3 regions of the Cellulomonas sp. ATA003 genome follow, and region 3 is predicted to be linked to each of the others. Evidence: predicted binding sites of a transcription regulator. Region 3 holds the regulator's gene; each other region holds the start of a gene.
What was found. The regulator LexA, encoded in region 3, represses DNA repair genes until DNA is damaged. The targets are predictions, from matches to a motif close to TCGAACANNTGTTCGA.

Region 1: REH70_RS04820 (DUF222 domain-containing protein) is a predicted target of LexA. The motif match lies at 7,530-7,545, and genes of this name have one in related genera.
Region 2: REH70_RS01675 (DUF222 domain-containing protein) is a predicted target of LexA. The motif match lies at 5,877-5,892, and genes of this name have one in related genera.

The regions. Positions count from the first base shown of each region.
Region 1 is NZ_CP133990.1:965,973-975,446, reverse strand. Features, by position in the region: gene REH70_RS04855 (NtaA/DmoA family FMN-dependent monooxygenase) at 1-1,198, shown strand, start outside; gene REH70_RS04850 (alpha/beta hydrolase) at 1,252-2,424, opposite strand; gene kynU (kynureninase) at 2,421-3,677, opposite strand; gene sigJ (RNA polymerase sigma factor SigJ) at 3,773-4,675, opposite strand; gene REH70_RS04835 (hypothetical protein) at 4,675-4,941, opposite strand; gene REH70_RS04830 (FAD-dependent oxidoreductase) at 4,917-5,915, opposite strand; gene REH70_RS04825 (2-dehydropantoate 2-reductase N-terminal domain-containing protein) at 6,000-7,148, opposite strand; gene REH70_RS04820 (DUF222 domain-containing protein) at 7,768-9,222, shown strand.
Region 2 is NZ_CP133990.1:319,463-328,936, reverse strand. Features, by position in the region: gene rimI (ribosomal protein S18-alanine N-acetyltransferase) at 1-336, opposite strand, end outside; gene tsaB (tRNA (adenosine(37)-N6)-threonylcarbamoyltransferase complex dimerization subunit type 1 TsaB) at 333-1,049, opposite strand; gene tsaE (tRNA (adenosine(37)-N6)-threonylcarbamoyltransferase complex ATPase subunit type 1 TsaE) at 1,055-1,606, opposite strand; gene alr (alanine racemase) at 1,603-2,841, opposite strand; gene REH70_RS01690 (NAD(P)H-hydrate dehydratase) at 2,838-3,275, opposite strand; gene REH70_RS01685 (NAD(P)H-hydrate epimerase) at 3,245-4,465, opposite strand; gene REH70_RS01680 (LLM class F420-dependent oxidoreductase) at 4,526-5,512, shown strand; gene REH70_RS01675 (DUF222 domain-containing protein) at 5,911-7,755, shown strand; gene REH70_RS01670 (holo-ACP synthase) at 8,020-8,379, opposite strand; partial or broken gene glmS (glutamine--fructose-6-phosphate transaminase (isomerizing)) at 8,399-9,474, opposite strand, start outside.
Region 3 is NZ_CP133990.1:2,836,110-2,845,583, reverse strand. Features, by position in the region: partial or broken gene REH70_RS14225 (ATP-dependent DNA helicase) at 1-1,797, shown strand, start outside; partial or broken gene REH70_RS14220 (L-lactate dehydrogenase) at 1,970-2,865, shown strand; gene REH70_RS14215 (hypothetical protein) at 2,926-3,243, opposite strand; gene lexA (transcriptional repressor LexA) at 3,348-4,055, opposite strand; gene REH70_RS14205 (LysM peptidoglycan-binding domain-containing protein) at 4,415-4,672, shown strand; gene nrdR (transcriptional regulator NrdR) at 4,878-5,471, shown strand; gene REH70_RS14195 (AMP-binding protein) at 5,479-7,212, opposite strand; partial or broken gene REH70_RS14190 (aldo/keto reductase) at 7,342-8,390, opposite strand; gene REH70_RS20770 (DUF5302 domain-containing protein) at 8,542-8,961, shown strand; gene serA (phosphoglycerate dehydrogenase) at 8,882-9,474, opposite strand, start outside.

The DNA of each region.
Region 1 (9,474 bases), 1.9 Mb from region 3:
CGAGTGGCTCGTCGCCGCACGCGCCCTGCAGGGCGTGTTCGGCGCCCTGCTCGCCCCGGCCGCGCTGTCCCTGCTCACCACGACGTTCACCGACCCCCGGGAGCGAGGCAAGGCGTTCGGCATCTTCGGCGCGATCGCCGGATCGGGCGCGGCCATCGGGCTGCTGCTCGGCGGCGTGCTCACCGAGTACGCGTCGTGGCGGTGGTGCCTGTACGTGAACATCCTCATCGCCGCGGTCGGCGTCGTGGGCGCCTTCCTCTACCTGCACGCGGTCCCGCGCCCGGCCACGCGTCCGCACATCGACCTGCCCGGCGTCCTGACCGTGACGCTCGGCCTCGTCGCGATCGTCTACGGGTTCTCGAACGCCGAGGTCAACGGCTGGGACGACACGCTCACCGCCGTCTGCCTCGTCCTCGGCGTCGCGCTGCTCGTGGGCTTCGTGCTGCTCCAGCGCCGGGTCGCCCATCCCCTGCTGCCGCTGCGCGTGGTGCTCGACCGCGACCGCGGCGGGGCGTTCCTCGCCATCGGCCTCGTCGCCATCGGGATGTTCGGGCTGTTCCTGTTCCTCACGTACTACCTGCAGCTCACGCTCGGCTTCTCGGCCCTGCAGACCGGCTTCGCCTTCCTGCCGATGAGCGCGTCGATCATGCTGTCCTCGACCCTCGTCGGTGCCCGGCTGCTGCCGCGCGTCGGCCCGCGGGTGCTCGTCACGGTCGGTGGCTCGCTCGCCACGATCGGCATGGTGCTGCTGACCCGGATCGGCGTCGACACCGCGTACGCGACCACGGTCCTGCCCGCGATCGTCGTGCTCGGCGCCGGCCTCGGCCTCATCTTCTCCTCGAGCTTCGCCACCGCGACGTCCGGCGTCGAGCGCCAGGACGCCGGCGTCGCGTCGGCCACCGTGAACACCATGCAGCAGGTCGGCGGGTCGATCGGCACCGCGCTGCTGAGCACCCTGGCCGCCAACGCGACGGCCGACTACCTCGTCGGTCGCGACGCGTCGCCGGCCGTGCAGGCCGCGGCGGCGCTCGAGGGGTACCAGACCGCGTTCTGGGCGTCCGCGATCGGGTTCGCGCTGGTCACCGTCGTCGGGGCGACGGTGCTGCGCGGGCAGCGGGACCGGGTCGCGCGCGCCGCGGCCGCCGCCGACGACGACCGGACGGGTGTCGCGGCCGAGGCGCCGGTCGGGGCGCACTGACGCGTCACTCGCAGCGGGGTCACTCGCAGCCGGGCCGTGCAGGCCCGCGCCGGTCACGGCGCGAGCGGCTCCAGCACGTCGAGGACGGCGCGCCACAGGCGGGACCGCGGGTCGACGACGGCGAAGTGGTCCCCCGGCCCCTCCACCGTGACGACGTCGTCGCCGGCGGCGCGGGCCTGCGTCGCGAAGGCGCGGGCCATGGCCAGCAGGTGCGGGTCGTCGTCGAGACCGCACACCACCGCGAGCGGTAGGCCGACCGGAACCCGCGAGAGCGGTGACGACGCCCGATACAGGTCCGGCGCGTCCTCGGGCCGGGCACCGAGGGCGGCAGCGACTGCGCCGCCACCCAGCCCGAGGCGGTCGCCCGCGACGAGGTCGAGCACGCCGGCGAGGGAGACCGTGAGCGCCGGGCGGACGTGGGGTGCGTGGTCGGTGGTGACGTCCGCGGCGACGTCGGCCGCGAGCCGGATGGCGAGCTGACCGCCGGCGGAGTGCCCGAGGGTCACGACGCGCGCCAGGTCGAGCGGCGCGGCGCCGTCTGCATGCTCGTCGACGTCCGCGAGCGCGGCGAGGGCCGCGGCGACGTCGTCGGTGGTGGCCGCCCAGCCGTGGTCGTCCGGACGCCGGTACTCGACGTTCCACGTCGCCCAGCCGCGCGCGGTGAGGTCGAGCGCCAGGGGCTCCATGAGGTCGCTCTCCCAGCGTGAGCGCCAGTAGCCGCCGTGGACGAGGACGGCGACCGGGTGACCGTCGGGACCGGGCGGCGTCGTCGGCAGGTGCAGGTCGGCGACCTGGTCGCGATCGGGGCCGTAGCGGTGCGTCAGCGCGGGCGGGTGCGTGTGGTGCGCCCACCACGCGTCGACGGCGTACCGCAGGCCGTCGAGGCCGCGGCCCCGCAGGTGCCGGCGGACGGCGGGTGCCTGGTCGCGCGGGCGGCCGTCGAGGTCGAGGCGCAGGACCGGTGCGGCGACGTCGGCGGCGAGAGGGCCGAGGTCGGTCGCCACCCCGGGCACGACGACGGGCTCGTGCCCCCGCGCGGTCGCCGCCGCGATCGCGTCGCGCAGCTCGTCCGGGGACCCGGTCAGCACGAGCTCGCCGGTCAGGCCGCGGGCGTCCAGGGCGGCGTCGAGCACCTCGAGCGACGCGGCGGCGTCCGGCAGCTCGTCCGGGGCCACGAGCACGGTGACGTGACGGCTGGCGTGACCCGTGGCGGCGTCGGGTGTCATGGGACGGGCCGCTCGGTGAGGACGTCCCGCAGGACGGCCAGCCCGTCGTGCACCTCGAGGAACGACGTGCTCAGCGGCGCGGGGCCGATCCGGATGCCGCCGGGGTCGCGGTAGTCGGGGATCACGCCGCGCCGCCACAGCTCGTCGGTGACCTCGCGGAAGTCGGCGCGGTGCAGCGTGACGTGGCCGCCGCGGCGGGCGGGGTCGCGCGGCGAGACGACGTCGACCCCGAGGTCGCCGAACCACGCGTCGACCAGCTCGAGGGTGAACTCGGTCAGCCGGAGCGACTTGGCACGGACGGCGGCCATCCCGGCGCGGCCGATCACCTCGAGACCGCACCGCAGCGGGACCATCGCGAGGATCGGCGGCGTCCCGCTGACCAGCGCGCGGGCACCGGACGCCGGCGCGTACCCGGGCCCCATGAGCATCGGCTCGGCGTGCCCCATCCACCCCTGCACCGGCTGGCGCAGCGTGCCGTGGTGCCGGGTCGCGAGGTAGCCGAACGCCGGCGACCCCGGCCCGCCGCACAGGTACTTGTACGAGCACCCGACCGCGAGGTCGACGTCCCAGTCGTCGAGCCGGAGCTCGACCGACCCGACCGAGTGGCTGAGGTCCCACAGCACGAGGGCGCCCGCGGCGTGGACGGCGTCGGTGATCGCGACGGCGTCGGCCATCCAGCCCGAGCGGTAGGCGACGTGGCTGAACGTCGCGAGCGCCGTCCGGGGGCCGACGGCGGCGCGGACCTCCTCCACGGTGACGCCGGCCGTGGGGTCGGTGTCGATCCACCGGACCGTCATCCCGCGCTCGGCGGCGATGCCCTCGATGACGTAGCGGTCGGTCGGGAAGTTGTCGGTGTCGCACACGATCTCGTCGCGGCCGGGTGGGGCGGCGTCCACGGCCGCACGGACGAGCTTGTAGAACAGCACGGTCGTGGAGTCGGCGACCACGGTCTGCCCGGGGGCGGCGCCGAGCGCGACGCGGCCGAGCTCGTCACCGACCGTCTCGGGCCACTGCATCCACCCGTCCGTCCAGCCGCGGATGAGGCGTCCGGCCCACTGGCCGCCGACGAACTCGGCCATCCGGTCCGCCGTCGCCCGCAGCGGTCGGCCCAGGGAGTTGCCGTCGAGGTAGGAGACGACGTCCGGGGCGGCGTCGAGCAGGAACTCGTCGCGCACGGCGGCGAGCGGGTCGGTCCGATCCAGCTCGTCCGCGCGGGCGAGCCAGTCGGTGCCGACGTGCGGCGTGGCGGTCACGGGTCTCCTGGGTGGGTGCGGGCGCCTCATCCTCGCCGACGACGGCGGGTGGCGGCGCGCGGGGCGGCGTGCCCGGCGTCGGCAGCGGCCCGACGTCATGCCTCGGTCTGCGTCAGCTTGTCCGGGTCCACCACCATCGCGATCTCGCGGATGCGGCCGTCGTCGCCCACCGCGAGGTCGACCACGGCGACGACCGCGTCGCGGTCCCGCACGACGACGCCCGTCCGACCGTTGACCGGCTCGACCGACGGCCGCAGGTCCGCGCTGTGCCGCTGCTGCCGGGCGGTCACGCCGAGGAGGTACTGCGCGACCGCCGCCGCTCCCACGACGGGTCGACGCGCCGCACGGATGTGCACCCCGCCGTCCGCGCGCGAGACGACGTCCGGGTCGAGCACCGCCACGAGCCCCTCGAGGTCACCGGCCGCGCACGCCCGCGCGAAGGCGGTGACGACGGCGTCCCGAGCCGGTCCGGCGACCGTCTCGCGCGGCCCCGACCGGAGGCGGCGCCGCGCCGAGGTCGCCAGCTGTCGGCACGCCTCGGGCGTCCGGGCCACCACCTCGGCGACCTCGGCGAACGGCACGCCGAACACGTCGTGGAGGATCAGGCTCACGCGTTCCGCCGGCGTGAGCTGCTCCATCGCGACCAGCAGGGCGAGGGTCACCGACTCGTCCATGCTCACCGCGTCGGCCGGGTCGACCGGTGCCGCCGAGCCGTGCGCGACGGCGCCGACCGACCCGATCAGGGGCTCGGGCAGCCAGATCCCGGCGCCGGCCTCGCGCCGCGAGCGCGCCGACCCCAGCACGTCGAGGCACACCCGACCGACCACCCGGGTCAGCCACGCCAACGGCTCCCGGACGGCGTCCCGCTCCGCCGGCGTCAGCGCCTGCCACCGGGCGAACCCCTCCTGGACGGCGTCCTCCGCGTCGTGCACCGACCCGAGCACCCGGTACGCGACGCCGAACAGGTGCCGGTACCCCACGCTGCCCGGCGCGAACATCAGGCGCCCACCCTGGCCGCGGGCGCGGGCGCGGGCGCGGGGTCCGACCGGGCCGGCCGCGCGACGGGTCCCCGCGGCGACCGGTACCGGCCCGGGTGCACGCTCTCGGTGGCCGGGGCTTCCCCGGCCATCCGGCAGATCGCCTCCTTGACCACGGCGCCTGCCCGGCCCGACAGGGCGAGACGACGGGGGACGTCGTCGGCCCGGACCACCTGCACGTACCCCGCCGGCCGCCCCAGGCTCAGGCACTGCACGAGGTAGCCCACGGACGCGGCCGGCGGCTCCTGCCCACGCAGGACGGCGAGCACGGTCGCGGCCGCGGCACCGCCGAGTGGCAGCGCGGCGGCGCAGCCCATGCGCAGGTGAGCGCCGACGTCGTCGGGCAGCCGGACGGCGTCACCCGCGCCGATGATCGCCGGGTCGTCGACGCTGCGCAGGTCCGCCCCGACCCGCAGCCGCCCGAGGTCGTCGACGCGCAGGCCGCTGCGGGCGGCGAGGTCGGGGGCGCGGAAGGACGCGGCCCACAGGGCGACGTCGAAGGCGACGTCGTGCCCCCGTCGGCCAGGAGTCGGCGGTCCTCGACGCGATCCACGCGCACACCCTCGCGCAGCGTGACGCCGAGCCGACGCAGGCGGCGCGCCACCGATCGGCGCGCCGCGGGGCGCATGGTGGGCACCAGGTCGCCGCCCGTGAGCAGGACGACGTCGGCGTCCGGGCGCCGCTCCGCCACCTCGGCCGCGGTCTCCACCCCGGTGAGCCCGCCGCCGACGACGACGACGCGCGCACCCGGGGCGGCGGAGGCGAGCGCCGTCCGTGCCGCGGTCGCGCCGGCCGACGAGCCGATCGCGTGCGTGTGCTCGTGCGCGCCGGGGACGTCGTGGTGGGGTTCGCTCCCGACCGCGTGGACGAGCAGGTCGTACGGGACGACCGGGTCGGCAGCGACCGGCGCCAGGTGGACGTGGCGGCGGGACGCGTCGATGCGCTCGGCCCGTCCGACGACGATCTCGACGTCCGGGTGCAGGACGTCCCGCAGCGGAACGGACGCCGACACCCGGCTGCCGGCCGCGAGCTCGTGCAGGCGGACGCGGTCCCAGAACACGTCGGTCGGGTTCACGAGCCGGACGCGGGTCCGGGCGGCCTCGGCGGCGGTGAGGGACGCGCGCAGCCGGTTGGCGCACAGGACTCCGGCGTATCCGGCGCCCAGGACGACGACGGTCCGGCGCGGGGTGGGCGTGCTCATGGCGGCTCCTCGAGGTGGACGGCGGGTCGTCACGTCTGACGAGACAGGCCGACCGGATGTGAGGTCGTCACCCTGTGAGGTGGGTCACGAGCCCGCGCGCGCCTCCGCCTCGGCGACGAGCGCCCGCAACTCGGCGACGTCGACCGACCGCGGCGGGCGACCTTCGATGACGAGGCGGTGGGCGGCCGCCTGGACGGCGTCGTTCACCGGCGTCGGGACGCCGTGCAGCCGGCCGAGCAGGCCGATCTCGCCGTTGAGGTAGTCCACCTCGATGCTGCCGGTGCCGCGCGCGAGACTCTGCCACGTCGAGCTGCCGCCACGCGACCCGCCGGTCGACCGGACCTGCACCGCGTCACCGCGCCGCTCGCGCTCCTCGTCCGGCGTCGAGAACGCGATCCCCGCGGCGTGGAGCACCGCCTCCCCCTCGGTGCGCAGCCGGCGGCCGAGCTCGTCGGTGCCCGGACCGTTGCCGCACGCCGCGTCGAGCCCGTTGCGCAGGTTGCTGAGCAGCTTGCCGTGCTTCCAGCGCATGACGTCGGCGTCCTCGGGGGCCAGAAACCGGCTGGCCGCGAGCGCGGTGGCGACCTGCGCCGAGACGTCGTCGAGCGGGCCACCCAGCCGGCCGACCGTGAGCATCCCGGAGTACGGGCCGCCCTCGGCGTGGATCGTCCCGGGCTCGAGATAGGTCGCCGGCAGCCAGACGCAGACCGGGTACACACGCCGGAACACGCGCAGGGCGGCGACCTCGTTCGCGACGCCGTTCTGCGCGACCACGAACGGCAGTCGCGTCGCTGCGGTGCCGGGGGACGCGGCGGTGGCCGGGGTGGCGGACGGTGTGGCGGTCACCGGCGTGGCGGATGGCGCGGCGGTCGCCGGCGTGGCGGATGGCGCGGCGGTCGCCGCGGTGCCGGACGACGCGGCGGTGGCCGCGGTGGCGGACGACGCGGCGGTCACCGGGACGTGGGCCCACGTGTCGAGGACCGCCGGGGTGTCCTGCGACTTGACCGCCGAGACGAGGACGTCGTCGTCGGTCAGCGTCAGCTCGTCCGGTCCCGCGACAGCGGGGACCGGAAGGTTCGCGACGCCGTCGGGGGTGTGCAGCTCCAGGCCGCGCTCGCGCAGCGCGTCGAGGTGGGCGCCGCGCGCGACGAGGACGATGTCGTGGCCGGACTCGTGGAGGCGCCCGCCGATGGTCCCGCCGACCGCACCGGCGCCGATGATGATGAATCGCACCGCCGCATCGTTGCGCACGGGCGAGCGTGGGGCGCGGCGGTGGGGGCGGGGGTGCGTGGTGCGTGGCGTCGCGAGCTAGCGACCAGGGGCGCTGCCGCATGGGCGCGGCGGGTAGCGGCGCAGCGACAGCGCCGGGGCGCAGCGACAGCGCCGGGGGCGCGGCGGCAAGCGGCGCGGCCACACCGGCGCGGCAGGTGGTGGCGCGGCGGCAGCGGCGCGGCAGCTCAGCGACACCGGCGCGGCAGGTGGTGGCGCGGCGACGAGCGGTGGGTGGCGCCGACTGCGGCGGGCAGCGGAGCACGAGGTCGCGCACTCCGGGTGCTCGAGGACCATCCACAGATGGCCGCGCGCTCCCCGCGTGTCAGTGCCGAGCGATAGGATTCGAACATCAGTTCGAGCGTGGAGGTGAGGCGCCATGACCACAGACGCACCTCCACGCGCACCCGGGACCACAACGGCATCCCGCGCCGATGACCTCCCCGGGGCAGCAGCGCTGACAGAGGTCCAGGCGGCGACGGCTGTGCTGTCCCGGCTCCGAGCGCTGACGGCGCACGCCGACTCGTGGGCACCAGAGCTCCGGCGAGAAGTCCTCGCCGGGCTCGGGCACGTGGTGGACGGGATGACCGCGACCCGTGCCGCCGTGCTCGTCGCCGAGCAGCGGTCGGGGGCGTGGCAGGGATCCGGGGACCGGTCGTTCGCGAGCTGGCACGCGCGGACCTCGGGGAACGGCGACCGCTGCGCCACCGCGCAGGTGCGTCAGGCCGAGCGACTCGCCGTCGTGCCGCAGGTGGCTGACGCCGTCGTGCAGGGTCGCATCGGCCTCGAGCACGCCGAGGCGATCGCCGGTCTGGCCGCCACCGGGACACCGGCACAGCAGGAGGCGGTGTCGTCGCCGTCCGCACAGGAGCAGCTGATCGCGTTGGCGGGCGAGGTCGATGCCGGCGCCTTCGGTGGGGCGGTGTCGCGATGGGCGGCGGCGGTCGACCCGGACGCCCTCGAAGCCGATCACCAGGCGCAACGCCGTGAGCGCTTCCTGCACGTGTCGGACACCCCGCGCGGTGCGTTCCTGCGGGGTCGACTGGACCAGGCGGCCGGACGGCGACTTCGCCACGCCCTGGAGGCGCTGACGCCCCGCCCCGCCGCGGACGACGACCGTGACCGCGGCCAGCGAGCCGCGGACGCCCTCGACTCGATGGCGCAGGCCATCCTCGCGGCGGCGGACACCAAGCCGGGCGCCCACGTGCCCCCGCAGGTGTCGCTGATCATGACCCAGGAGGCCTGGGTCGCAGCCCGCGCGCACCGTGACCGGCAACGCGCCGCGGCCTCGTCCGCGGGTGCGGGCTCGGGTGCAGCTGCGGATGCGGATGCGGATGCGCGTTCGGGTGCGGGTGCAGGTTCGGGCGCAGGCGTGGGCAGTGCTGACGCGACCCAGGTCACGCAGGACGCCGGGGCTGCGCCGCACCCGAGCTCGTTGTGCACGCCGGCGACCTGGGAGGACGGCACCCCGGTTCCCGCGAGCGAGCTCGCGATCGCGCTGTGCGAGTGCGACGTGACGCGCATCGCGGTCGACGCGAACGGCGTCCCGGTCGACCTCGGACGCACGCAACGACTGTTCACCGGAGAGCAGCGACGGGCGATCATCGCCCGGGATCGAGAGTGCATCTGGCCGTCCTGCCACCAGCCGGCTCGCTGGTGCCAGATCCACCACCTGCGCTGGTGGGACCGGGACTCCGGCCCCACCAGCCTCGACAACGGTGGCCTGGTCTGCAGCTTCCACCACCAGGAGATCCACCGGCGCGACCTCGTGGTGATCCGCCACGTCGGCTCCGACACGGATCCCCCTGGGCAGGACCACCGAACGGCGGAGGTCGACCGCCGGGCACCGGACGACGTCGGCGTCGCGAGCTGCTCGCTGCCGTCACCTACGAGATCCGTGACCGCTCGGGACGCATCCTCGGTGAGCGACCACGACCACCGGGTCCGCCCACGGGTGCGGCGACGGCGACGACCCCACCCGGAGCGACGGCACCCGCCGCCACGGTGCCGAGCGCGGCCGCAGGAACCGGCGCGATGACGCACGGCTCGACGAGGAACGGCTCGCCATCGGACAGCGGCTGTCGTGACCTGACGCTGTTCGACACCGGCTGAGGTGGCAGCTGAGGTGGCGGCTCAGGTGCCGTCGAAGGTGCCGATTGAGGCCCCGGCTGCGGTGTCGGCTCTGGTCAGGGTCAGTTCCCGGCGCGGGCGCAGGTCGCAGCGCCACCCGCACCCGGGCGCAGGCACGGCTCGTGCGCAGCCACAACGCCCGCTCAGGGCACCGGCTCGC
Region 2 (9,474 bases), 1.6 Mb from region 3:
CCCGAGCTCGCGGGCGCGGTCGACGAGCCCGTCGAGCAGCAGCCTCCCGAGGCCGCGTCCCTGGTGGGCGGTCGCGACGCCGATCGTCATGACCTGGGCGTCGTCGCCGTCGAACCACAGGCCGGCGTACCCCACGGGCGGCGCCTCCCGTCCCGGCGCGAGCCCGAGGTACCAGCGTCCCGGCCCCGCCAGCTCCTCGGCGAGCATGGCGGCCGACCACGCCCCCGCGCCGAACAGCTCGCGCTCGAGGTCGACCAGTGCCGGCAGGTCCGCCGTGGTGAGCGGCCGGAGCACGGCGACGGCGTCGCCCGGCGCTCCGCTCGTCCCCGTGCTCATCCCAGCGCCCGCTTGCGTGCGGCCGGCTCCATGACGTCGGGGCGGCGCAGGTACAGCGGCTCGGACGGCTGCGCGACGCCGCGGGTCCGGCGGGCCAGCGCGAGCCGCGCCAGGACCGCCGGGTCGGGGTCGAGCGGGGCACCCGCGGCCCCGGTGAGGTGGTCGGGGTACAGCGCCGCGCCGCGCCCGACAACGACGGCGCCGTCGGCCACGCCGTCGTCCGCGAGCTGCGCGGGACGGGCGACCGCAGGTCCGGTCAGCGGCTCGACCTCTGCAGCACCGGCTGGGTCGCCGGCTGGGTCGCCGGCGGGGCCGACGCGGTACCGCGCCCAGTAGACCTCGCGGCGCCGGGCGTCGGTCGCGACGAGGACCTCGCCGCCCGGCGCGAGCCCGAGGTCGGCGACGGCCTGCGCCGCGAGCGCGTCGAGGCTGCACACCCCGAGGACCGGCACCCCGAGGGCGAGGGCGAGGGTGCGCGCGGTGACCAGCCCGACGCGCAGGCCGGTGAACGGCGCGGGACCGGTGCCGACGACGACGGCGGTGAGGTCCCGGCGGTCGACCCCGGCGTCGCGGAGCACGTCGGTGACCATGGGCGCGAGCAGCTCGGCGTGGCGCCGCTCCTCGGTCAGGTGGCGGGCGGCCAGCGGGGCGCCCTCGTCGGTGGTGAGCGCGACGGCGACGGCGGCCGAGGTGTCGAGAGCGAGGACGGGCACGCGCGTCAGCCTACGACCGGCAGCTCGACCCCGGCCCAGCGCGGTCCGACGCCCCGCAGCTCGACGACCCGGGTGCCGGCGGAGGCGTCCTCGTCCTCCCCGGACGCCGCACGGGCCGGGCCCGACCCGCCGACGCCGAGCGTGCCCGCACCGCCACGCGGGCGGCGCAGCGACACCTCGAGGCGGTCCTCGGCGAGCGACTCGACGAGCCCCTCGCCCCACTCCACCACCGTGACCGACTCGTCGAGGCTCGCGTCCAGGTCGAGCGCGTCGACCTCGTCGAGCGACCCCAGGCGGTAGGCGTCCACGTGCACGAGCGCCGGTCCGTCGGTCAGCGACGGGTGCACCCGGGCGATGATGAACGTCGGCGAGGCGACCTGACCGCGGACGCCGAGACCGGCCCCGATGCCCTGGGTGAACGTCGTCTTGCCGGCACCGAGGTCGCCGGTCAGCACGACGAGGTCGCCCGCACGCAGCAGCCCGGCGAGCGCGCGGCCCAGCCGGCGGGTCGCGTCCGCGTCGGCGAGCTCGGTGCGGGTCACGTCCGGCTCGGTCATGCCGCGCTCCCGCCGGTCGCGACGGCGCCGGCGAGGCCGCCCTCGTGGTCCGTGGCGGCGCCGGCCGCGGCGGCGTCGGACGGCGCCTCGCCCACGTACTCCCGCGGGACGCGCGCGCCGACGCGGGTGACGATCTCGTAGGAGATCGTGCCCGCGGCGCGGGCCCAGTCCTCGGCGGTGGGACCACCGGCGGCGCCGGTGCCGAAGAGCTCGACCCGATCCCCCGCGACGTCCCGGGCGTCCGGCCCGAGGTCGAGCACGAACTGGTCCATGCAGACCCGTCCGGCGACCGCGCTGCGCCGACCGCCGACCTGCACGGGCCCGCCGGGGTGGTCCGGCAGCGACCCGGACGCGTGCCGGGGCACGCCGTCGGCGTACCCGATCGGCACGACGCCGAGCACCGTTTCAGCCGGCGTGACGTAGGCGTGCGCGTAGGACACGCCGTGGCCGGCGGGGACGCGCTTGACCGTGGCGAGCTCGGCCTCGAGGGTCATCGCCGGGGTCAGCCCGTACGCGCCGGGACCACCCAGCGCCGGCACCGGGGACAGCCCGTAGACCGCAAGCCCGGGCCGCACGAGGTCGTGGTGGATCGCGGGGTTGGTCAGCGTGGCAGCGGAGTTCGCGAGGTGCCGGACCTCGAGCGTGGCCCCCGCGGCCTCGACGACCCGGACGGCGTCGGCGAAGACCTCCGCCTGCCGGCGGACGGTCGGGTGGTCCGGCTCGTCGGCGAACGCGAGGTGCGACCACACGCCGGTCACCCGCAGCGCGCCCTCGGCCTGGGCGCGCAGGGCGCCGTCGAGGACGTCCGGCAGGTCGGCCGGCGTCAGCCCGTTGCGCCCGAGGCCGGTGTCGACCTTGAGGTGCACGCGCGCGGTGCGGCCGGTCGCGCGGGCGGCGGCGACCACGCGGTCCAGCGCCCACGGGGCGGCGACGGAGAGGTCGACGTCGGCGAGGAGCAGCGCCTCCATGGGGACGCCGGTGGAGTACAGCCAGGTCAGCACCCGGACGTCCAGGCCACCGGCGCGCAGCGCGAGGGCCTCGTCCGCCTGCGCGGCGCCCAGCCAGGTCGCGCCACCGTCGACGGCGGCGCGGGCCGTGGGCAGCAGGCCGTGCCCGTACCCGTCCGCCTTGACCACGGCCATGACCGCGGCGGTCGGCGCGTGGTCCGCGAGCGCGCGGACGTTGGACCGGATCGCACCGAGGTCGACGACGGCGCGGGCGGGGTAGGAGCTCACGCGCGCCAGTGTCCCACCGGGAGGTCCTGGCCCCGTGCGCCCGGCGGCACCGCGGGCAGCGCGTGCGGCCCCGGCACGGCCGTCCCTGCGCCGCCCAGCAGGGCCGCGACCGTGCCCGGCACCGCGTGGGCCACCGCGAGCGCGTGCACGGGGCCACCGGGACCGGACCGGTGCGCCGCGAGGCCGTGCAGCAGCGCGGCGGCGGCCGCGAGCGCGGCGGCGAGCGCCGGGTCGGCGGCGACGTCGGCCGACCGGCCGGCGAGCAGGGTCCCGAGGACCCCGGCGAGGACGTCCCCGGCCCCGGCCGTCGCGAGCCACGCCGGTGCGTCGGCCTGGCTCCACACCGACCCGCCAGCACCGACGACGAGCGTCGTCGGCCCCTTGAGCAGCACGGTGGCACCGGTCAGCTCGTGCGCGCGGCGCGCCCAGCGCAACGGCTCGGCGTCGACGTCTCCGCGGTCGACGGACTCCCCCGCGCCGTGAGGAGCGTCGCGAGCTCCCCGGCGTGCGGCGTCAGGACGACCGACGGCGGGACGCGGTCGGGCAGGAGGCGGAGCGCACCGGCGTCGACGACGGCGGGCAGGTCGTCGCGCAGCGCGGCGGCCAGCGCGTCCCGGACGCGTCCGGCCTGCTCGGCGTCGTCCGGGTCGACGCCGGGGCCGAGCACCCACGCCTGCACGCGCCCGCCACCGGTGACGACCTCGGGGCGCGCGGCGAGCACCGCGTCGGCCACCCGCTCGGGGCCGAGATACCGCACCATCCCGGCCCCGGCGAGCACCGCCGCGCTGACCGCGAGGACGGCCGCTCCCGGGTAGACCGAGGTCCCGGCGACGACGCCGACGACGCCGCGTGTGTACTTGTGCGCGCCCGCTCCGGGCACCGGCCACAGGTCCGCGACGTCGTGCGGCTCGAGGCGGGCCACGGTCGGCGGCGTGGGGCTCAGGTCGAGGCCGATGTCGACGAGGTCGACGTCCCCGGCGGCGCCGGTCGCCGGCGGCAGCAGGAGGCCGGCCTTGACCGCCCCGAACGTGACCGTGAGGTCGGCGGGCAGGACCGGGCCGGATCGGGCGCCGTCGCCGACGCCGATGCCGCTGGGGACGTCGACCGCGACGACGTCCGGGGCGCCGGGGGCGGCGTCGTCGGCCAGGAGCTCGGCGAGGAGCGTGACGAGCTCGCCGGCCACCCCGCGCGGCGCACCGTGCGCGCCGATGCCGAGGAGCCCGTCGAGGACGACGTCGGCGGCGACCGCCTCCGCGAGGGCGTCACCCACCCAGACCCGGCGGCCCGCGCCGTCGTCGACCACGGTGAGGACCCGGCCGCCCGCGGCCCGCAGCGCGGCGAGACCCGGGCCGTGCACGGCCGACGACGTCGTCACGGCGACGACCGCGACGCCACGACGGGCGAGCTCGGCGCCCGCGTGCAGCGCGTCCCCGCCGTTCGACCCCGGGCCGACGAGGGCCACGACCGACGCGCCCCGGACGCCGCCGCGGCGCTCGCGCAGCAGCCGGCAGACGCGGACGGCGAGGCCGAACGCCGCCTGCGCCATGAGCGCACCCTCCGGACCGGCCGCGAGCAGCGGCTCCTCGGCGTCCCTGACCTGCTGCGCGGTGTACCCCAGGATCACGCGTCTCATCCTCGGTGCACGGGCGCGCGCCGGCCACCGGCCGCGGTTAGGGTCCGGCGCATGCGATTCGGACTCTTCATCCCCCAGGGCTGGCGGCAGGACCTCACCGGCATCGACGCGAGCGAGCACTGGGCGGTGATGAACGGTCTGGCGCAGCACGCCGACGACGGCGACGCGTGGGAGTCGATCTGGGTCTACGACCACTTCCACGCCGTCCCCGAGCCCAACGGCGAGGCGACGCACGAGGCGTGGAGCCTCATCAACGCGTACGCCGCGAGCACGCGGCGCGTCCGGCTCGGTCAGATGTGCACCTGCATGGCGTACCGGAACCCCGCGTACCTCGCGAAGGTCGCGGCCACCGCGGACGTCATCAGCGGCGGGCGCGTCGAGATGGGCATCGGCGCCGGCTGGTACGAGCACGAGTGGCGCGCCTACGGCTACGGGTTCCCGTCCGCCGGGGACCGCATCGCCGCGCTGGACGAGGGCGTGCAGATCTTCCGCCAGCTGTGGAGCACGGGCGTGGCGTCGCTCGACGGCCGCTTCTACCAGGTCGACGGCGCGCAGCTGTCGCCGCTGCCGCTGCAGACCGACGGCCCGCCGCTGTGGATCGCCGGGGGCGGCGAGAAGAAGACACTGCGGATCGCGGCGCAGCACGCGGCGTACACGAACTTCGCCGGCGACCCCGAGACGTTCACGCACAAGTCCGAGGTGCTGCGCGGGCACTGCGAGACGCTCGGGCGGGACTTCGGCGAGATCGTCCGGTCCGCCAACTACAACGTGGTCATCGGCGAGAACGAGGCCGAGGTCCAGGACCGCCTGGCGTGGGTCCACGACCACTACCGCCAGACCGTGCCGGCCAAGGCCGACGGGGTGCTCGAGGAGTTCCGCAACGGCCCGCTCGTCGGGACGCCGGAGCAGATCGTCGAGAAGCTGACCGAGCTGCAGGGCCTGGGGATGACGTACGCGATCACGTACTTCGCCGAGGCCGCGTACGACCGGTCCGGCATCGAGCTGTTCGAGAGCCAGGTCGTCCCGGCGCTGCGGTGACGGGGGCGGGGGGCGGGTCCGTGTGACGGTGGGCCGGGGCGGGGTCGGCGGAGCCGACTGCGGGCCGGTTCGGTCGCGGGGCTGATGCCGGGACTAGCCGGGGCCGACGGCGGATCGAACGCCGCGGTCTTGCGGACCTGCCCCGGCCTCGCCCCGGATGCCTGCCCCCGCGCGCCGGTTCTGCGGAACGTGCGACCTCACCAGGGGCGCCCGGTCGCACGGCGCCGGGTCCTGCTCTCCGGGGACGACGCGGACAAGCCCGTACGGGTGCTGTCAGGCGAGGAGAAGACCCAGCTCGCTCGGAGTGTTCGCTGTCCACAGCCTTTTCCCGGCACCCCACGATGTCAGAGGGCCCCGGTAGACTTCGAACAAACGTTCGAAGCGCGGAGGTGGCGGCGATGGCGATCGAGTCGATGCTCGCCACGCGCGTGGCCGCCTCGTCGGCGGCGCCCGCTCCGGGCGCGACGACGGCCACCGCGGGACCGCCTGCCGCCCCCGCTGGGTCCGGGGCTCCGTCGACGGCTGGCGCGACGGCCGCCCTGGCCTCCGGGCGGGCGATCGTGGCCGCGATGACGGCACTGACGAGCCAGGTCGGTGAGGCAGCCGGGTGGTCACCCGGGGACCGGTCGGCGTTGCTGGCGGACCTGGACCGAGCCATCGACGGCCTCAGCGTGGTCCGCGGAGCCGTCCTGGTGGCTGACCGGGACGCCGGGGTATGGCGGGGAGCGGGCGACCGGTCCTACGAGGCAGCACGGGGACGCACGTCGGGCGCGGGTGCGCGAGCTGCCGGGGCGCAGGTCCGGCAGGCGGAGCAGCTCGACGCGGCCCCTGTGGCGGCCGCGGCGGTGGTCGACGGGCGGATCACGGCCGGGCACGCCGCGGTGCTCGGGAAGGTCGCGGCGACCGGGACGCCGACCCAACGTGCGCTGATCGCCGACCCGGCGGTGCAGAGGGCCCTGGTCGAGGTCGCCGAGCGCCAGGACGCGGGCACGTTCCAGGTCACCGTGGACCAGTGGGTAGCGGGGGTGGACCCCGACGGGTTCGACCGTCAGCACCAGGCGGAGCGGTGCGAGCGGTACCTGCACCTGTCCCAGTCCTCGACCGGGACGTTCCTCAAGGGGCGCCTGGACCCGATCGCCGGACACAAGGTCGCCCTGGCGTTGGAGGCGCTGTCGCCGCGGCCGGCGGAGGACGACGACCGTGACCCCGGGCAGCGGCGCGCGGACGCGCTGACAGACATGGCCGAGCACGTGCTGGCCGACCCGGGCACCAAGCCCGGCGGGCACGTCCCGCCGCAGATCACCATGATCCTCACCCCGGACACCTGGGTGGCCGCCCGGTCCGAACGCGACCGGCGACGCCGCGCAGCCGGTGCCAGCACCGTGAATAAGGCACGCACGGGCGCCCGCGTTGCCACGGGCATGCGCGCAGGCGCTGGTGGCGTGGGGCCCGTCGCCGGCGACTCAGCCGGCGACGCGGCCGGTGGCCCCGTGGCCCGCACCGAACCGGTGGCCTACCCGGCGGCGACGCTGGAGGACGGCACCCCCGTCCCGGTCAGCGAGCTCGCGGCGGCGATGTGCGACTGCGACCTCACCCGCGCCGTCATCGACGCCGACGGCACGCCCCTGGACCTGGGCCGGTCGCAGCGGCTGTTCACCGGGCAGCTGCGCAAGGTGATCATCGCCCGCGACCGCGAGTGCGGATGGCCCTCCTGCCACGCACCGGCGCGGTGGTGCCAGATCCACCACATCACCTGGTGGGACCGCGACAACGGCCCCACCTCCGCCGACAACGGCATCCTCATGTGCGGGTTCCACCACCACGAGACCCACCGGCGCGACCTGGTCATCACCCGCGCCCCCGGCACCGCAACGGCGACGTCACCGCCGGGTCGATCACCGGGCACCGCACCGCCCGGACCACTCGCCCGGGCCACCTACCGGTTCCGCGACCGCACCGGACGAGACGTCGGCACGCACCCCGGCGCCGCGCCGCCGCGGGAGCGCCACCACCCCACACCCGACGCCCCCTCTCCGGCCGTGGAGGATCCGTCCCTCGGCGGCGCCGGGCCACCCGGCACAGGGTGCGACGCAGCGCGGGTCAGCCCGCTAGCGCGGCCGACCGACGTGGCGGTACCGCGTCCACCGACGACGACCCGGCGACCCGACGAGCGACGGCCCGTCGTCGGGCGCAGCCGACCCACGGGGCGGTCGGCGGTCCCGGGGCGAAGAGGCGAACGATGAACTGGACGCCACGTGGACGACTGACCCGTTTGCCGGCGCCCGAGTGCCGAGCTCCCCGTCGAGGCACGGCTGACATGAGCGGGAGACGTGCCGAGGGGCTCGCGGGACGGGGTGCGACGGCGGTGCGCACGGCCACGCGACGGAGTCCCGCCTGCCGCCGCACGGGGCGCGCCGACGTCAGCCAGGATCCGGCCCGCACCGGCGGGTCCGATACGGCGGGGAGGCAGCGGCCTCCTCGCGCTCGCCACGTGCGGCGTGCGGGAGCTACGCCGGGTCACCCTCCGCGATCGCCACGGCGGACGCGATGCCGGCGTCGTGCGAGATCGACAGGTGGAAACGCGCCACACCGAGCTCGTCGGCGCGCGCGGCGACGGTGCCCGTCACCTCGACGACCGGCTGGGCACCGACCGTCCGGCGCACGGTCGCGTCCTGCCAGCTCATCCCGGCAGGGGCGCCGAGCGCCTTCGCGATCGCCTCCTTGGCGGCGAACCGCGCGGCGAGCGACGCGGGCGGCAGCTCGCGCTCGTCCGGCGTGAACAGGCGGTCCCGGAGCGCCGGCACCCGCTCGATGGTCGCCATGAAGCGACCGACGTCAACGACGTCGATCCCGACCCCGATGATCACGTCGGTCGCCCGCCGGTCGTCACTCGACGGTGACCGACTTCGCCAGGTTGCGCGGCTGGTCCACGTCGAGCCCGCGAGCCGTCGCGAGCTCGCACGCGAACACCTGCAGAGGGACGGTCGCGAGCAGCGGCGACAGCAGCGTCGGGCACTGCGGGACGTAGAAGACCTCGTCGGCGTACGGGGTGACGGCGTCGTCGCCGTCCTCGGCGATGACGAACGTCCGCGCCCCGCGCGCCCGGATCTCCTGGATGTTGGAGATCACCTTGGAGTGCAGCGAGTCGCGACCCCGCGGCGACGGGACGATCACGAAGACGGGCTGCCCCTCGTCGATCAGGGCGATCGGCCCGTGCTTGAGCTCACCGGCGGCGAAGCCCTCGGCGTGGATGTACGCGAGCTCCTTGAGCTTCAACGCACCTTCGAGCGCGACCGGGAAGCCGACATGCCGCCCGAGGAAGAGCACCGACGGGACGTCTGCCATCGCACGAGCCGCCTTGCGGACCTGGTCGGCACGGTCCAGCACGGTCTGGATGCGCTCGGGCATGGCGCGCAGCTGGTCGAACGTCTCGGCGATCTCGTCCGGGAACTTGTTGCCGCGCAGCTGGGCGAGGTAGAGCCCCAGGAGGTAGGCGGCGGTGATCTGCGACAGGAACGCCTTGGTCGACGCGACCGCGATCTCCGGGCCGGCGTGCGTGTACAGGACGGCGTCGGACTCGCGCGGGATGGTCGACCCGTGGGTGTTGCAGATGGCGAGCACCTTGGCGCCCTGCTCGCGGGCGTGCCGCACCGCCATGAGCGTGTCCATGGTCTCCCCCGACTGGGAGATCGCCACGACCAGCGTGCGCGGGCCCACGACCGGGTCGCGGTACCGGAACTCGTGCGCGAGCTCGACCTCGACCGGGATGCGGCACCAGTGCTCGATGGCGTACTTGGCCACGTGCCCGGCGTAGGCGGCGGTCCCACAGGCGATGACGACGATCTTGTCGATCGACCGCAGCACCGACTCGTCGATGCGCAGGTCGTCGAGCACGAGCTTGCCGTCGATGTCGGTGCGGCCGAGCAGGGTGTCCGCGACGGCCTGCGGCTGGTCGTGGATCT
Region 3 (9,474 bases):
CCTGTGCGTGCACAAGGCGACCGGCGGCTACCCGACCGACGACAGCGCGACGCTCTTCGCGCTGCCGGTGGACGCGCGCGCCGAGCACGCCGGCGCCGCCGACCACCCTGCGGCCGACGGGGACGGGGAGCGGGTCGGTGACCTCGGCGCGCAGGTGCTACGGCTGCGCGCGTGGGCGGACGAGACCGGCACCGGCGACCGTGACGACCTCGTCCCCGGTGTGAGCGACCGGGCCTGGCGGCAGGTGTCCGTCACGTCCCTGGAGTGCGTCGGTCCCCGGTGCCCGATGATCGCCGACTGCTTCCCGAACCGGGCGCGCAACCTGGCCAAGGAGGCGGACGTCGTCGTGACGAACCACGCGATGCTCGGCATCGCGGCGTCCGGCGCCCAGAACGTGCTCCCCGAGCACGACGTGCTCGTCGTCGACGAGGCCCACGAGCTCACCGACCGGGTCACGGCGCAGGCCACCGTGGAGCTGTCGGTGGCGAGCGTGGAGCACGCCGCGCGCCTCGCGCGGCGGCACGGCGGCGTCCCGACCACCGACCTCGACGCGGCGAGCGTCGCGCTCGGCGCGGTGCTCGCCGAGCTGCCGGAGGGCCGGTTCCGCGACGGGCTGCCGCCCGACGCCGTGGGTGCCGTCGCCGCGGTACGGGACGCGGCACGCGGCCTGGTCAGCGTCCTGAAGCCCGAGGGGACCCCGCCCAGGCGGCCGCCGAGGGCGGGCTGAAGATGGCGGCGTCGGCGGTGCTGGCGCTGTTCGAGATCGCCGACCGGATGGCCGGAGACCCCGACCGGCCGCAGCACGACGTGCTGTGGTGCTCGCGTGGCGACGACGCCGGTGGTGGATGGCGCGGTGGCGGCATGTCGAAGCTCCACGCGGCACCGCTGTCCGTCAACGGCCTCATCCGCACCCACCTGCTCGCGGGCCGGTCCGGGGTGCTCACCTCCGCCACCCTCGCGCTCGGCGGGTCGTTCGTCCCGCTCGCGCGCGCGCTCGGGCTGGAGGGCGGGGCCCGGACCGGCGAGGCGTCGACGGTCGTGCCGGAGCGGCCGGAGGCGGGCGGCAGGCGGCCGGAGGCGGGCGGCAGGCGGCCGGAGGAGGGCGGCAGTCGACCGGAGCCGGACAGCGAGCGCGCGTGGCGGGCGGTCGACGTCGGCAGCCCGTTCGACTACGCACGCCAGGGGATCCTCTACATCGCGTCGCGGCTGCCCGCACCGGGGCGTGAGCCCACGACGGACGCCCAGCTCGACGAGATCGCCGCCCTCGTGACCGCGGCGGGCGGGCGCACGCTCGGGCTGTTCTCCTCGCGCCGTGCCGCGACCGCGGCAGCCGAGGCGATGCGCGAGCGGCTCGACGTCCCCGTGCTGGTCCAGGGGGACGACCAGCTGCCGACGCTCGTGCGCCGCTTCGCCGAGGACCCCGCCACCTGCCTGTTCGGCACGCTGTCGCTGTGGCAGGGCGTCGACGTCCCCGGGCCGTCCTGCCGGCTCGTGCTCATCGACCGGATCCCGTTCCCGCGCCCGGACGACCCGGTCCGGTCGGCGCGGTCCGAGGCCGTGGTCGCCGCCGGCGGCAACGGCTTCATGCAGGTCGCCGCGACCCACGCCGCCCTGCTGCTCGCGCAGGGGGCCGGGCGGCTCATCCGCAGCACGGAGGACCGCGGCGTGGTCGCCGTGCTCGACCCGCGCCTCGCGACCGCGCGGTACGGCGAGTTCCTGTCCCGGTCGCTGCCGAGCTTCTGGCGCACTACCGACCGCGCCCGGGTGGTCGCTGCGCTCGAGCGGTTGTCCGCCTAGCCTGGACGCGCGCTCTCGTGCGCCGGCACACCCGCGCCGGCGTGTGCCGACCACCCCCGGAGGACCCGTGACCGACACCTCGTCCCAGCCGCACCCCGCCGACTCCCCGCTCGCCCCCGCGCGCCGGACGACGAAGGTGGCGGTGGTCGGTGCGGGTGCTGTCGGTGCGACCATGGCGTACGCGGCGCTCATGCGCGGTGCGGCCCGGACGGTGGCGCTCTACGACATCAACGCCGCCAAGGTCGAGGCGGAGGCCCTCGACCTGGGGCATGGCATCCAGTTCATGCCGATGGCCGAGGTGATCGGCTCGGACGACATCGCGGTGTGCGCTGACGCCGACGTGGTCATGGTGACCGCCGGCGCGAAGCAGAAGCCGGGTCAGACCCGCATCGACCTGGCCGAGAACACCATCTCGCTGGTCAAGACGATGCTGCCGGCCCTGGTCGAGGTCGCGCCGCACGCCATCTTCGTCATGGTCACCAACCCGGTCGACATCGTCACCTACGCCGCCGGCAAGATCTCCGGGTTGCCGCGCGAGCAGCTGTTCGGGTCCGGGACCGTGCTCGACTCGTCGCGGCTGCGGTACCTCATCGCCCACCACACCGGCGTCGCGGTGCAGAACGTCCACGCGTACATCGCGGGCGAGCACGGTGACACCGAGTTCCCGCTGTGGACGTCGGCCACGATCGGTGGGGTGCCGCTGCTGGACTGGCGCGGGTCGCGCAGCGCGGGACCGCTCACCCCGAGGTGCGCGAGTCCATGACGCGCGAGGTCATCGACTCGGCCTACCGGATCATCGAGGGCAAGGGCGCGACGAACTACGCCATCGCGCTCGCCGGGTCCCGGATCATCGAGGCGGTGCTCAAGGACGAGCGGCGGGTGCTGCCCGTGTCGAGCCTGCTCGAGGGCTACCACGGCGTCAGCGACATCTGCCTGTCCGTGCCGACCGTCGTCGGTCGCCGCGGCGCGGAGCGTCAGCTCGAGGTCCCCATGTCCGACGACGAGCTCGCCAGCCTGCGGCACTCGGCCGAGGCCCTGCAGGCGGTCGCGCGGCGCTTCGGGCTCTGAGCCCGCTGCCGGGCGGACGAGGCTCGGCAGGGACGTGCCCTCGCCGGCCTCGCCGGCGCCTCAGGACCGGTCGGGACGCGCATCGGCCGTCCGGGCCGGGGGCCGCTTGACGGCACCCGGCACGTCCTCGTCCGTCCCGTCGCCCGACGGTCGACGGTCGACGGTCGACGGTGCCCGGCCGTCCGTGTCGGCGAAGGTGCCGGTGCCGGCGTCGGTGCGGGTGGCGGTGTGGGTACCGGTGTCGGCCTCGGGGTCCGGAGCGGCCGGGTCGGGCTCGTCCGGGGCGACCGGCTCGTCCGGGGACGCCGCCGACGCCCCACCGGCTCGGCGCAGCGCGTCGAGCGCGCGGGGTCCGGGATCGCGCAGTGGTCCGGGCATGAGGTCCCTCCTGTCGTCGGCGACCCAGCGTGCCGCCGGCGCCCTCGTCCCGCACCCGGCGGCGGCGCCGCGCCGCCAGGGCGACCGGCCCCGTCGGCCTGCGGTCACAGGCTCCGCAGCACGCTCACCACGCGCCCGAGGACCTGCGCCTGGTCGCCGGGGATCGGCGCGTAGGCCGCGTTGTGCGGCATCAGCCACACGTGGCCGTCGGTGCGCTTGAAGGTCTTGACGGTCGCCTCCCCGTCGATCATCGCCGCGACGACCTCGCCGTTCTCCGCGACCGGCTGCCGACGAACGACGACCCAGTCCCCGTCGCAGATGGCGGCGTCGACCATCGAGTCGCCCGCGACCTTGAGCAGGAACAGGTCGCCGTCCCCGACCAGCTGGCGGGGGAGCGGGAACACGTCCTCGATCACCTGGTCGGCGAGGATCGGACCACCGGCCGCGATCCGACCGACGACGGGCACGTACGACGGTGCCGGGGCGGAGTCCTGCGAGGCGAGGCTCTCCTCGCCGTAGGGCTGCGGTGCCGGCTGCCCCTGCCACGCCGAGATCGAACGCGAGTCGTCCGGCTGCACGACCTCGATGGCGCGCGGCCGGTTGGGGTCCCGACGGAGGTAGCCCTTGCGCTCGAGCGCGGTGAGCTGGTGTTTGACGCTCGAGGGGCTGGTCAGCCCGACCACCTCCCCGATCTCGCGCATGCTCGGCGGGTACCCGCGCTGCTCGACCGAGGACCGGATGGTGTCCAGCACCAGCCGCTGGCGCGGCGTGAGGCCGTCGCCGCCCGTCCCGCCGTCGGGCAGGACGTGCACGGAGGCGAGGTCCTGGGCGTCCGCCGTGGGGCCGTCCGGGCCGGGTGTCGTGCCGTCGTCTGCCACCGAAGTCCTCCTCGTCACCGAGCCCCCGACCGTGCGCCCGGTCGGCGTGTGGGTGGCTCGTGGTGCGCTGTCCGCGTGCTCGCAAGCCTAGGAGCGCCGAGGCCGGGTTTCAAACACCTGTTCGATCGTGTCTCGACGTGTCGGGCGAAGCGTGCTAGACATTCGTACAGACGTTCGACGAACAGACGTTCGGCCCGGACCGACGGAGGGAGCAGGACGATGAGCGCAGCAACGATGACACCCACGACGACCGGCGGGGCGAGCTCCACCTGACACCGCGCGGTCGCCGCGCGGTGCGGACGGTCGCGGTCCTGCTCGCAGCGGGCGCGGTGTTCACCGGTGGGCGTGCCGTCGCCGACGCCCCGGCCTCGCCCGTCGCGGTCGACACCTACACCGTGGGCAGCGGCGAGACGCTGTGGTCGATCGCCTCCGGCTTCACGGCTCCGGGTGAGGACGTGCGGGAGACGGTCGACGACCTGGTGACCCTGAACAACCGTGCGTCCAGCGGTCTGGTCGCCGGCGAGCAGATCCTGGTGCCGGCCGGGGACTGACCCGCGCGCGGAGCGCGGGCCGGCCGGATCGCCGGGCCACGACGGGCGCGTGTGGTCGGCGCCGTGGTCCGGGCGCACCTTGCAGGCCCGGGAGGGCGCCGCCTAGGTTGGGCGGCAGTTGTCATAGGTGTCAGCGGCCGCAGCCACCACATGCCAGACCAATCGGATCGGGGTGCCCGGCCGCTCCGAGGGGCCGGAGGCCGCTGTGCACTGCCCGTTCTGCCGTCACGCCGACTCGCGGGTCGTCGACTCCCGGACCTCCGACGACGGGTCGTCCATCCGCCGGCGTCGGCAGTGCCCGCAGTGCAGTCGCCGGTTCACCACCGTGGAGACCGCGAGCCTGTCGGTCGTCAAGCGGTCCGGCGCCACCGAGCCCTTCAGCCGCGAGAAGATCGTCAACGGCGTGCGCAAGGCGTGCCAGGGGCGTCCGGTGTCCGAGGACGACCTCGCCCTGCTCGCCCAGCGGGTCGAGGAGATGATCCGCAGCACCGGCAGTGCCGAGCTGGACGCGTACGAGATCGGGCTGACGATCCTCGGTCCGCTGCGCGACCTGGACGAGGTCGCCTACCTGCGCTTCGCGAGCGTCTACCAGGCGTTCGACTCGCTGGACGACTTCGAGGCGGCCATCACCGTGCTCCGCGCCGAGCACGAGGCGTCCGCCGTCGACGCCGGCTCGCCGTTGTCCGACGCGGGCTCCGGCGACCCCGTGACCGACGACGCAGGCTCCGCCCACGGGGCGTCGGACGCCACCGCCGGCACGACCGGCAGCGGCTCGCCGGCGACCGAGCCCGCCCGCTGAGCGGACGTCAGCTCGCGGTCCGGCCGGCCTCGGTCGGGTCGCCCGGGGCCTGGCCGAGCAGCCGCTCGCGGACCACTCGGCGCAGCACCTTGCCGATGGGGGACCGGGGCAGCTCGGCGACGACGTCGACGCGCCGGGGGACCGCGTAGCGCGCGAGGCGCTGCTCGCACCACGCGCGGACGGCAGCCAGGTCCGGGGCGCCGGCGCCGGGGGCGAGCACCACGGCGGCCGCGACCGTCTCGCCGAGCTCACCGCCGGGCAGGCCCACCACGGCGGCGTCCGCGACGCCGGGCATCGCCCGCAGGTGGTCCTCGACCTGCGACGGGTACACCTTGAAGCCGCCGGTGATGATCATCTCCTTGGAGCGGTCGACGAGGGTCGCCGACCCGGCGTCGTCGACCACGACGATGTCCCCCGTGCGCAGCCACCCGCCCGGCAGCAGCGATCCGGCGGTCTCCTCCGGACGGTTCCAGTAGCCGGCGAAGACCTGCGGGCCGGCGACGAGCAGCTCGCCACGCTCGCCCGGCTCGACGTCGCAGGTCGGGTCGTCCACGTCCACGACGCGGATGCGGGTGCTGGGGAACGGCAGGCCCAGCGTCCCCGGCCGGCGGTCGGGCGAGCACGGGTTGCCGAGCGCCACCGGCGAGGTCTCCGTCATGCCGTACCCCTCGATGAGCAGGCCGCCGGTGAGCGCCTCCCAGCGCGCGGCGGTCGACGCGGGCACGGGCATCGCCCCGGCGAACGCGACCCGCACCGACGTGAGGTCGGCGCCGGTCGTCTCGGCGACGGTCGCGATGCGGTCGAACATCGGCGCCACCCCGGGCAGGAAGGTCGCCGGGCGGCGCGCCTGCGCGGCGACGACCGCCTCCGGGTCGAACTTCGGGAAGGCGACCAGCGTCGCACCGATGCGGGTCGCGAACGTCAGGCACAGGGTCAGACCGAAGGCGTGGAAGAACGGCAGGATCCCGAAGACGGTCTCCTCGCCGTCGCGCAGACCCGCCCACGCCGCGCCCTGCAGCGCGTTGGCGACCAGGTTGCGGTGCGTGAGCACCGCGGCCTTCGGGGTCCCCGTCGTCCCCCCGGTGTACTGCAGGAGCGCGGTGTCGCCGGAGCGAGGCCGCGCGACGTCGTCGGGCACGGGGGCGGCCTGCCGCACGAGCGTGTGCCAGTCCGGGCAGCCTGCCGGGACCGGCGCCTGCAGCTGGGCGCGCGTGGCGCGTGCCCGGGCGACGGGCAGGCGCAGGGCGAGCCGCTTGAGCGGTGGCAGGTCGCGGGCGAGGTCGACGGCGACCACCGTGCGGACGGCGGTCCGTGACCGGATGCGTGCCACCTCGCCCGCGGTGCGCTGCCAGCAGATCGCGACGACCGCACCGGAGTCGGCGAGCTGGTGCGCGAGCTCCTCCGCGGTGTACGTCGGGTTGTGCTCGACCACGACGGCGCCCAGGCGCAGGACCGCGTAGAACGCGACGACGTGCGCGGTGCAGTTGGGCAGCGCGATCGCGACCCGGTCGCCCGCGCGCACCCCGAGGCCGGCCAGGGCGCCGGCGGCGCGGTCGACCTCGCGGGCGAGCTCGCCGTACGTGGTGGTGCGTCCCTGGAAGTCGACGGCGACCCGGTCGCCGTGACGTCGGGCGGCGCGGTCCAGCGCGGCGGTCAGCGGTTCGTCCGGGACGTCGACCTCGGCCGGGACACCGGCGGGGTAGGAGCGGAGCCAGGGACGGTCAGCGAGGGGGTCGGCCACGGCGTCAGGCTAACCTACGGTTGCGTAGGTTACTGCCGGGTAGCCCGGTCGCGCGTGGCTCCGACCCGGCGTGCGCCCGGGCCCAGGCCCCAGGCCCCAGGCCCGGGGCCGGTCGGCCCCGGCGCGTCGTCACAGGTCGCTGGACCGAGCCGCCCAGATGTTGACCCCCGCGTCCACCGCGTGCTCGTCGATGGCGGCGAGCTCGTCGTCGTCGAAGGCGGTCCGCTCGAGCGCGGCGAGGTTCTCGTCCAGCTGCGCGACGCTGCTCGCGCCCAGCAGCACCGAGGTGACGCGGCGGTCGCGCAGCGCCCAGGCGATCGCCATCTGCGCGAGGGTCTGACCGCGCGCTGCGGCGAGACCGGCCACGGCACGGACGTGCTCGAGGTTCTCGGGCGTGAGGAACTCCGGCCGAAGCGACCCGCCGCGTGCGGCCCGGGAGCCGGCGGGGACGCCGTCGAGGTACTTGCCGGTCAGCATCCCCTGGGCCAGGGGGAGAAGACGATCGCCCCCACGCCGGCGTCGTCGAGCACGTCCAGCAGGGACCGGTCACCCGCCTGTGCGTCCGGACGCTCGATCCAGCGGTTGAGCATCGAGTACGACGGCTGGTGCAGGGTGAGCGTGAGCCCGAGGTCGGTGGCGATCCGGAGCGCCTCCGCGGTGCGACGTGCCGAGTACGACGAGATGCCGGCGTACACGGCCCGGCCGGACTCGACGGCGGTGCGCAGCGCACCGAGTGTCTCCTCGAGCGGGGTGGTCGGGTCGAAGCGGTGGCTGTAGAAGACGTCGACGTGGTCCAGGCCCAGGCGCCGCAGCGACTGGTCCAGGGACGCGAGGAGGTGCTTGCGCGAGCCGCCGCTGCCGGAGGGCCCCGGCCACATGTCGTAGCCGGCCTTGGTCGACACCACGAGCTCGTGCCGCAGCGACCGCAGGTCGCGGGCGAGGACCCGGCCGAAGCCCTCCTCGGCCCAGCCCGGCGGCGGGCCGTAGTTGTTCGCGAGGTCGAGGTGGGTCACGCCGCGGTCGACGGCGCGCAGGACGACGTCGCGCTGGCGCGCCACCGGGTCCCCGGCGCCGAAGTTCTGCCACAGGCCGAGGGAGACGGCGGGCAGGTCCAGGCCGGACCGGCCGGCGCGGCGGAACGGGAGGGCGTCGTGGCGCTGCGGGTCCGGTCGGTGCACCGGCGTCACGCTACGCCGCCGTCAGCGGTCCGAGGGGCTGGCGCCCGGGCGGCACGCGCCGGGGCGATGCGTTTGTCGCCCGGCCCGGCGGCGGGCACCCTGGACCCGGGCGCCGGTCCCGGCGCAGCAGTGACGCACCCAGGAGGCACACGTGGCGCACCAGGACGAGGACGCACCGACGCCGGCTGCGGTGAACGAGGACGCGAAGGCGAAGTTCCGCGAGGCGCTGGAGCGCAAGAAGGCGGCCAACCACCGGTCCGCGCAGGGTCGGGGAACACCGGCTCCGTGCACGGGTCGGAGACGACCGGACCGTCCCAGCGCACCTTCCGCCGGCGGTCCGGCTCCTCCTGAGCCGCCCGCCCGGCCCGCGCTCCGCGCGCGGCACCTCCCGGCCCCGCACCCGACGGCGTGCGGGGCCGGACCTGTGTCGGGCCGCGTGCCCGCCCCGGCCCGCGCGCTTCAGGGCAGCGCGCGCTTCAGGCCCGCGCGCGTCAGGACAGCACGCGCAGGCGCACTGTCTGGGGCATGCGGAGCAGCGCCTCGACGGCGTCCGGGGCGACGTCGGAGTTGACGTCCGTGACCACGTAGCCGATGTCCCCGCGGGTCCCCAGCAGCTGGCCCTCGATGTTGACGCCGTGCTCGGCCAGGGTCGCGTTGACCGCCGCGAGCACACCGGGCGTGTTGCGGTGCAGGTGCGCGATGCGCTGGATCCCGGTGCCCTGGTCGAGGGCGAGGTTGGGCAGGTTGACGCTCAGCGTCGTCGTGCCGGTCGCGAGGTAGTCGCGCATCTTGTTCGACACGAACTGGCCGATCGCCTCCTGCGCCTCCTCGGTCGACCCGCCGGTGTGGGGGGTCAGGATGACGTTGGGCAGGCCGCGCAGCTCGGACTCGAACGCGTCCCCGCGGCGCTTGGGCTCGACCGGGAACACGTCGACGGCGGCGCCCGCGACGTGCCCGGAGAGCACGGCGTCCCGCAGTGCGGCGTAGTCCACGACGAACCCGCGCGAGAGGTTGAGGAAGATCGCGCCGGGCTTCATCCGGGCGAACTGGTCGGCGCCGAACAGCCCCGCGTTCCCGCTGCGCC